Regions from separate parts of the Halopseudomonas sabulinigri genome, predicted to be linked through region 2. Evidence: predicted binding sites of a transcription regulator. Region 2 holds the regulator's gene; each other region holds the start of a gene.
The links. The regulator FliA, encoded in region 2, starts transcription of late flagellar genes. The targets are predictions, from matches to a motif close to CTAAAGTTTNNNNNNNNNNNGCCGNTAA.

Region 1: the regulator FliA is predicted to act here: its motif matches at 1,260-1,287, upstream of BLU26_RS00075 (methyl-accepting chemotaxis protein).
Region 3: the regulator FliA is predicted to act here: its motif matches at 1,277-1,304, upstream of flgM (flagellar biosynthesis anti-sigma factor FlgM).

What each region holds. Positions count from the first base shown of each region.
Region 1 is NZ_LT629763.1:14,852-17,116, reverse strand. Features, by position in the region: gene BLU26_RS00075 (methyl-accepting chemotaxis protein) at 1-1,035, opposite strand, end outside; gene BLU26_RS00070 (AEC family transporter) at 1,349-2,265, opposite strand, start outside.
Region 2 is NZ_LT629763.1:1,359,941-1,362,205, reverse strand. Features, by position in the region: gene flhF (flagellar biosynthesis protein FlhF) at 1-304, shown strand, start outside; gene fleN (flagellar synthesis regulator FleN) at 337-1,164, shown strand; gene BLU26_RS06055 (RNA polymerase sigma factor FliA) at 1,164-1,898, shown strand; gene BLU26_RS06050 (chemotaxis response regulator CheY) at 2,119-2,265, shown strand, end outside.
Region 3 is NZ_LT629763.1:4,023,732-4,025,996, reverse strand. Features, by position in the region: gene BLU26_RS18445 (chemotaxis protein CheV) at 1-372, opposite strand, end outside; gene flgA (flagellar basal body P-ring formation chaperone FlgA) at 490-1,200, shown strand; gene flgM (flagellar biosynthesis anti-sigma factor FlgM) at 1,343-1,666, shown strand; gene BLU26_RS18430 (flagella synthesis protein FlgN) at 1,706-2,164, shown strand.

The DNA.
Region 1 (2,265 bases), 1.3 Mb from region 2:
CATTGTGTGACCAACCACTTCAGATGCCTGGTGACCCTGCTTGTCGGCAGTGCTGGCCGCATCGGCCGTGCTGTGCGCGTTGTCCGCTACCTCATGGATAGCGGCGCTCATCTCGGTAGCGGCGGTACTGACCTGGTCGATCGCCATGTACTGCTCGTTGACCAGCCGCTCCTGCCCGGTGGCAATGGCGCTCATTTCTTCGGAGGCAGAAGCAACCTGCAAGGTTGACTCCGCGACTTGGCGAATCAGCGTCTGCAACTGCTCAAGGAAGTCGTTTACCGCGCGACTGAGCTTGCCCAACTCGTCGCTGGAGTGCACGGTTACACGTTTGGTCAGGTCGCCCTCGCCGTCAGCAATGTCGCGAATGCGCTGCAGCAAATCGTGCAGTGGGGTGACGATCAGGCTGGGGAAGAAGGCGATCATCAGCAGGCACACCAGCGCGCCAATCACCAATACGACCCCGACCCTGAAGTGACTGGCGTCAGCATCGGCACGGGCGTCGATGCCTTCCTGCTCTGCTTCGGCGTTGACCAGCTCGGTCATCTGATCAATAAGATCGCGTGCGGTGCTGAACTCCTGATAACCACGACCGTAACTGATCTCACTGGCTTGATCGGCATTACCGCTGGCCGCCATACGTGCGTTGTCGAGCGACGTGCGCTGCCAAACCTCGAAGGCACGAGCAAAATCCGCCGCCAACGCCTTGCCTTGCGCAGAAACCGTAGACGCTCCGTATTTCGCAATCCGATCACGCGCCTGCTGCATATTACCGGTCTGCTCATCACCTACCTCGGCCGCCGGAACCCCAGCCAACAACGCGCGCTCGGCCTGCAACGCCTGGTACATATCGCGGTCAGCTTCAAGGATGAGTGAGCTTTGCGGCAGCAATTCTTGCGAAACCCGCTCCAGCCGGCTTTCAACCTGGTTAACTGCCCAAAAGGCAGAAAACCCCAAAACGCCAAACAGAATGGCGAGAACCAGTATTGGCAGTGTCAGCTTCCAACGGAAGCTCATGTCACGAAATAGGCTGATCATTGTCTGCACTCTTTTTTAGTTGTGCTGCGTTGGCAATAGCATTTGGCGACGCTGGCAAACGCCGTAGCACACGGCGCTTCAACTCCTTTGAAATGCGGTTCCTTGGTCCGTCGACCCCGGACGTCCTGCCCAGACAGGTATGACGAACGCCACGGGAAGAAGATCACGGGACCGCCCCGCAATGGCGCAATACACCTTCCCCGCGCTATCGCCTCCTAACCACAGTATCGACCAAATCCGGCAAAGCATTAACGGATTTAAGGCGCTTTCACTCGATAAAAACCTGCTGTTACAAAATAATGGCGCTTGGCCGCTAGCCCACTGCAGGCAGCAGCCAGGCGATCATCAGGGGAATATAGACCAGCGCCACCAGCGTACTCAGCAGGGCGGTGCCTGCTACCTGTTGCGGGCTGGTATCGAGTAACGTCGCAATCACCACCGTATTGGCGGCTATGGGCGTGATGGAGATAAGCAAAATGGCGCGATACACCGCCACGTCGTAGATATGCAGGAACTGGCTGTCCAGCCACCAGAACAACAACGCAGCCAGTGGCCAACTGAAGAACTTGCCGAAGAATGCCAGGCCGGTAAAGCGCAGGTTGCCGGCCAGCCCCTGAAAGCTGAGGATACTCATGCCGATAATCATCATGCCGAAGATACTGTAGGCACCGCGCAGGTTATCGAACAATGGCACGAAGGCAGCGGGGATCTGCAGCCCGCTGTAATTCAGCGCAACGGCCAAGAAAAAAGCGTACAGCGAGGGCAGTCGCAGTACCTTGCGCACGCAGTCGCGCACACTGAAACGGCCACGCGCCGCCAGATAGAAGCCCACGGAGTTTTCAAACAACGTGGTGCCCAGCATGCAGACGATATAGATACTCAGACCTTGCTCGCCGAACAGCAGCAAGGCCACCGGAATGCCGAAATAACCGGTATTACCGGTACCTACCGACAGCGGAATCATGTTCGCGCTGCCATCATGCAGCCAGCGCTTGGCGAGCCACAGGTGCAGTATTCCCAGCAGCGAGCAGAGGCTGAAGGTGAGAAACGGCAGCAACACCACCTCTGGCGACAGCGGCGCATTCATCACGCCGGCGAACACCACCGACGGAGTGACGATATACATCATGATGCCGGCGATATGACGACCACTGGCGTCCAGATAGCGACCCGCCACCCAGCCGAGCGCCACCGTCACGTAGAGTGGTAGCAATTTGTACAACAAGGCGA
Region 2 (2,265 bases):
GACCAGTCAGTACCGGGTAATGAAGGCGGCGTACCACAACTACAAGACCTGCGGTTTGAGTGGCTGTATCCTGACCAAGGTTGACGAAGCGGCGACCCTGGGTGAGTCATTAGGGCTGGCTATGGAGCAGGGTTTGCCGGTAGCCTATCTGGCAGATGGCCAGCGGATTCCGGACGATATCAACCGGGCCGTCGGTCACCAGCTGGTCAGCCGTGCGGTCAGCATGGCAGGTAATGAAGCGCCAGCCGATCAGGCGATGGCGGATGTGTTTGCCGGCATGATGCATGGCCAGCGGGCAAGCTAAGCAAAATCAATAATTCAAGGTAATCAACGTAGATGGGTAGCAATCATCCGGTTCAGGTTATCGCAGTCACTGGCGGCAAGGGTGGTATCGGCAAAACCAACGTGTCGGTCAACCTCAGTCTGGCGCTGGCAGACATGGGCCGTCGCGTCGTGCTGCTCGATGCCGACTTGGGGCTGGCCAACGTCGATGTGTTGCTGGGTCTCAAACCCAAGGCAACGTTGGCGGATGTGCTGGAAGGCAAATGTGACCTGCGCGATGTGATGCTCAATGGCCCGGGTGGTGTACGCGTGGTGCCCGCCGCGTCCGGCGCCGCCAGCATGGTCAGCCTGAATCATCAGCAACATGCCGGTTTGATCCAGGCCTTCAGCGAGGTCGGCGATAACATCGACGTGCTGATTGTCGACACCGCGGCGGGTATTGGCGACTCGGTGGTCAGCTTCGTGCGTGCTGCACAGGAGGCACTGATTGTCGTCTGCGACGAGCCAACCTCGATTACCGATGCCTACGCACTGATCAAGCTGCTCAACCGTGATCACGGCATGACCCGATTCCGCGTGTTGGCCAATATGGTCGGCACACCGCAGGAAGGTCGGCTGGTCTTTGCTAAACTCTCCAAAGTAACTGACCGGTTTCTCGACGTAGCGCTGCAATACGTCGGGGCCGTACCCTTTGACGAAGCGGTGCGCAAGTCCGTACAGAAGCAACGTGCAGTCTACGAAGCCTTTCCGCGCAGCAAGGCGGCTATGGCCATTCGGGCGATTGCACAGAAGGTGGATGCCTGGCCTTTACCGGCCAATCCACGCGGACATCTCGAGTTCTTCGTCGAACGTCTGGTACGGCCCACCGGGTCAGGCCTATGATTGCATCGGCTGGCGGATTGAGCATGTATACACGAGCACAAGTTTCTGCAGACAATCAGGATCGACTCGTTGAGCAATATGCTCCGCTGGTAAAACGTATTGCCTACCACCTGTTGGGTCGCCTGCCGGCTAGCGTACAGGTGGAAGATCTGATGCAGGCCGGCATGATCGGGTTGCTCGAAGCCTCGCGTAAATTTGATTTTGGCAAGGGCGCCAGCTTCGAAACCTATGCCGGGATTCGTATTCGTGGCGCCATGCTGGATGAAGTGCGCAAGGGTGACTGGGCGCCGCGATCGGTGCATCGCAACACCCGTATGGTCAGTGACGCAATGCGCTCGGTAGAGTCCCGTTTGGGGCGCGACGCTAAAGATCACGAAGTTGCGGCCGAATTGGATATGAGCCTTGAGGAATATTACGCGATCCTCAATGATACCGCCGGCAGCAAGCTGTTCAGTTTTGATGATTTGCTGGAGAGTGGCGCGCCGGCCGATGTACAGGGCGATTTTGAGCCCTTCGCCGGGCTGGAAGATGAGCGCTTCAGGGCGGCGCTGGCCGAGGCGATCAACGGCTTGCCCGAGCGTGAAAAGCTGCTGTTGTCGCTGTATTACGATGAAGAACTGAATCTCAAGGAGATTGGCGCTGTGCTGGGCGTCAGTGAGTCACGGGTCAGTCAATTGCACAGTCAATGTGCCGCACGTCTGCGCGCACGCTTGTCGAGTTGGCGAAATGATTGATTTTGTCGCCAACATCCGGACAATGCTCGGATCGCGCTGATGGTAGCACTGTGCCCGATCCTGTTTTGATGGTGGTAGCGAGGGTGTTGTGAACAGCAGTTTGCACGGCAGAGGGTTGTTCAGAACGTCTTTATACGGCTAGTTTGGCCATTGCAATGGGTTTTCGGGGTGCAGGCCTGCACTTTCCCTGGTTTGTACGGAGGTCGACTTGGACAAGAATATGAAAATTCTCATCGTTGATGATTTTTCGACGATGAGGCGCATTATCAAGAACCTGTTGCGCGACCTGGGTTTTACCAACACGGCTGAAGCCGATGATGGCAATACCGCGTTGCCGATGCTGCAAAGCGGTAATTTCGACTTTCTG
Region 3 (2,265 bases), 1.4 Mb from region 2:
TGGCGGCGGATGAATCTCGGACCAGTTCATGTTGACGATGCGCTCAACCGAGCGAACCAGAAAACCCTGAACCTTGTAGTTGTACTCAGTGATGATAACGAAAGCGGTATCCAGATTATCCAGCCCTGGCCCGCCCGTTGCGCGATTGAGATCAAGAATCGGCAGAGTGCCACCACGAATGTGCGCCACACCGCGAACCACAGGATGCAGCTTCGGCATCGTGGTCAGGCGAGGGCACTGCAGCACCTCTTTCACCTTGAACACGTTGATCCCGTATAGCTGATTGCCTGCCAGCCTGAACAGCAGCAGCTCCAACCGATTCTGACCAACCAGCTGTGTCCGCTGATTGACTGAATCCATTACACCAGCCATGGGCAGCTCCTTCTCGTCTTGAGCTCAATGCGGCATGTTTCCTGCAGCAATGGCCTTGAGGCTATTGGACTGACAGTAAAATGACACGCACCGACCATTTGTTATAAAGGTAATTGTATGCGTTTTATCACCGGGTGCGCGGCATTGGCGATATTTTTTTCCACGTCAGCGCTCGCCAACCCGCTCATTGACCAGCTTATCGGCGCGACCAATGGGTTTCTTGAGCAGGAAGTCGAGGAACATATTGCACGCAGTGGTCTGCCGGCGCGCTACGAGATCAAGCTCAACCGGCTCGACGCCAGACTGCGCCTGCCTGTGTGCCCGGAAGATCAACTCAGCGCCGAGCTGGAAAGCCCCGACATCCCGGTTGGCAGGGTTACCGTCCGCCTGACCTGTAACAGCAGCTCTCCCTGGCGCCTTTTTGTACCCGGCCAGGTCAGCCTGTACCAACAGGTGTTGGTCAGTGCCCGTCCGCTGGCGCGCAACAGTCTGCTCAGCGCAACCGACCTGACCCTGAAGGAGCGCGACACCAGCCTGCTGCGCGACAAATATCTGGTTGATCCGCAGCAGGCGATTGGCATGCGCCTGACCCGACCGGTGCCACCGGATACCATCATCACCTTTGCCGTGGTAGAACAAAACGAGGTGGTGCAACGTGGCGACAAGGTAGTCATCAGCGCCAGCAACAGCAATGTATCGGTGAAAATGCCCGGCGAGGCATTGGAAAGCGGTACGCTGGGAGCACAGATCCGAGTGCGCAACACGCGCTCGAACCGTGAGATAAAGGCCCGTGTCAGCGGGCCGGGACAGGTCAGGGTAGACATGTGATGAACGGCAAATTATGGGATATACTGCCGACAGAACCGAGCACGCCGTACTGTGATGCTCTTCACACTTATTTTCCCTAAAGTTTTCAGCCTCGCGGCCGTTAAAGCGGTTAGAGAAGATTTTACAGTTTGAGGAATTCATCATGGTCATCGACTTCAACTCGCCGAATGGTCCTAACGGAGCCGGCCGCAGCAACCAGACCAGCAGCACGTCTGGCAAGCGTGACGCAACGCTCGACAACGCCGAGAAAGCTACTAGCGGTACTACTCAGGAAGCCACAAGCGAGCGCTCATCGGTCAGCCTCAGCCAGCAGGCACAACAGCTGCAGGCCATTGAAGAGCGTCTGCGTGAGCTGCCGGAAGTCGATAGCGAGCGTGTTAACCAGATCAAACAGGCCATTGCTGACGGCAGTTATCAGGTCGATAGCAACCGGATTGCAGACAAGCTGCTCAGTTTCGAAAGCTGACCGGCTGTCTGATCCTGGCCAATGCTTGCGGAGGCACCGATGCACGCGTTGAACGATATTCTTCAACAGGCTGACCAGGATTGTGAACGCTACCTTGCACTGACCGAGCGCGAGCGCGAGGCCATAGTGCAGCAAAGCATGGACGAACTGGAACAACTGCTGCAGGAAAAGCGCCCGCTGATCGAAGCCCTCGCCCGCCACGATCAGAGCATCAAGCACTATTGCAGCCAGCAGCAAATCAGCGCTCAGAGCCTGCAAAGCCATGTTAGCGGCCTGAACGATGAAGCACTCAGCGCCGCCTATCAGCAGTTTCTCGAGCACCTGGAAGCCTGCAAGGCCGCCAATGACCGCAATGCACGACTGGTTCGACATAGCCAGAACAGCACCTCCAACCTGCTCGACCTGCTGCGCAATCAGGGCGAATCCAGCCAGAACATCTATGACCAACTGGGCAATCGGAGCCGGTCAGGCGTGTCACGTGACCTTACCAAGGTCTGAGGTGATGCCAATCAGCCAGCTTGCTGTATAGTAGTCCGCAAGCCAAAACCAATAATACCGAGAGCCCTAAGTGTCCACCCTATTCTCACAAGAAGCTGGTC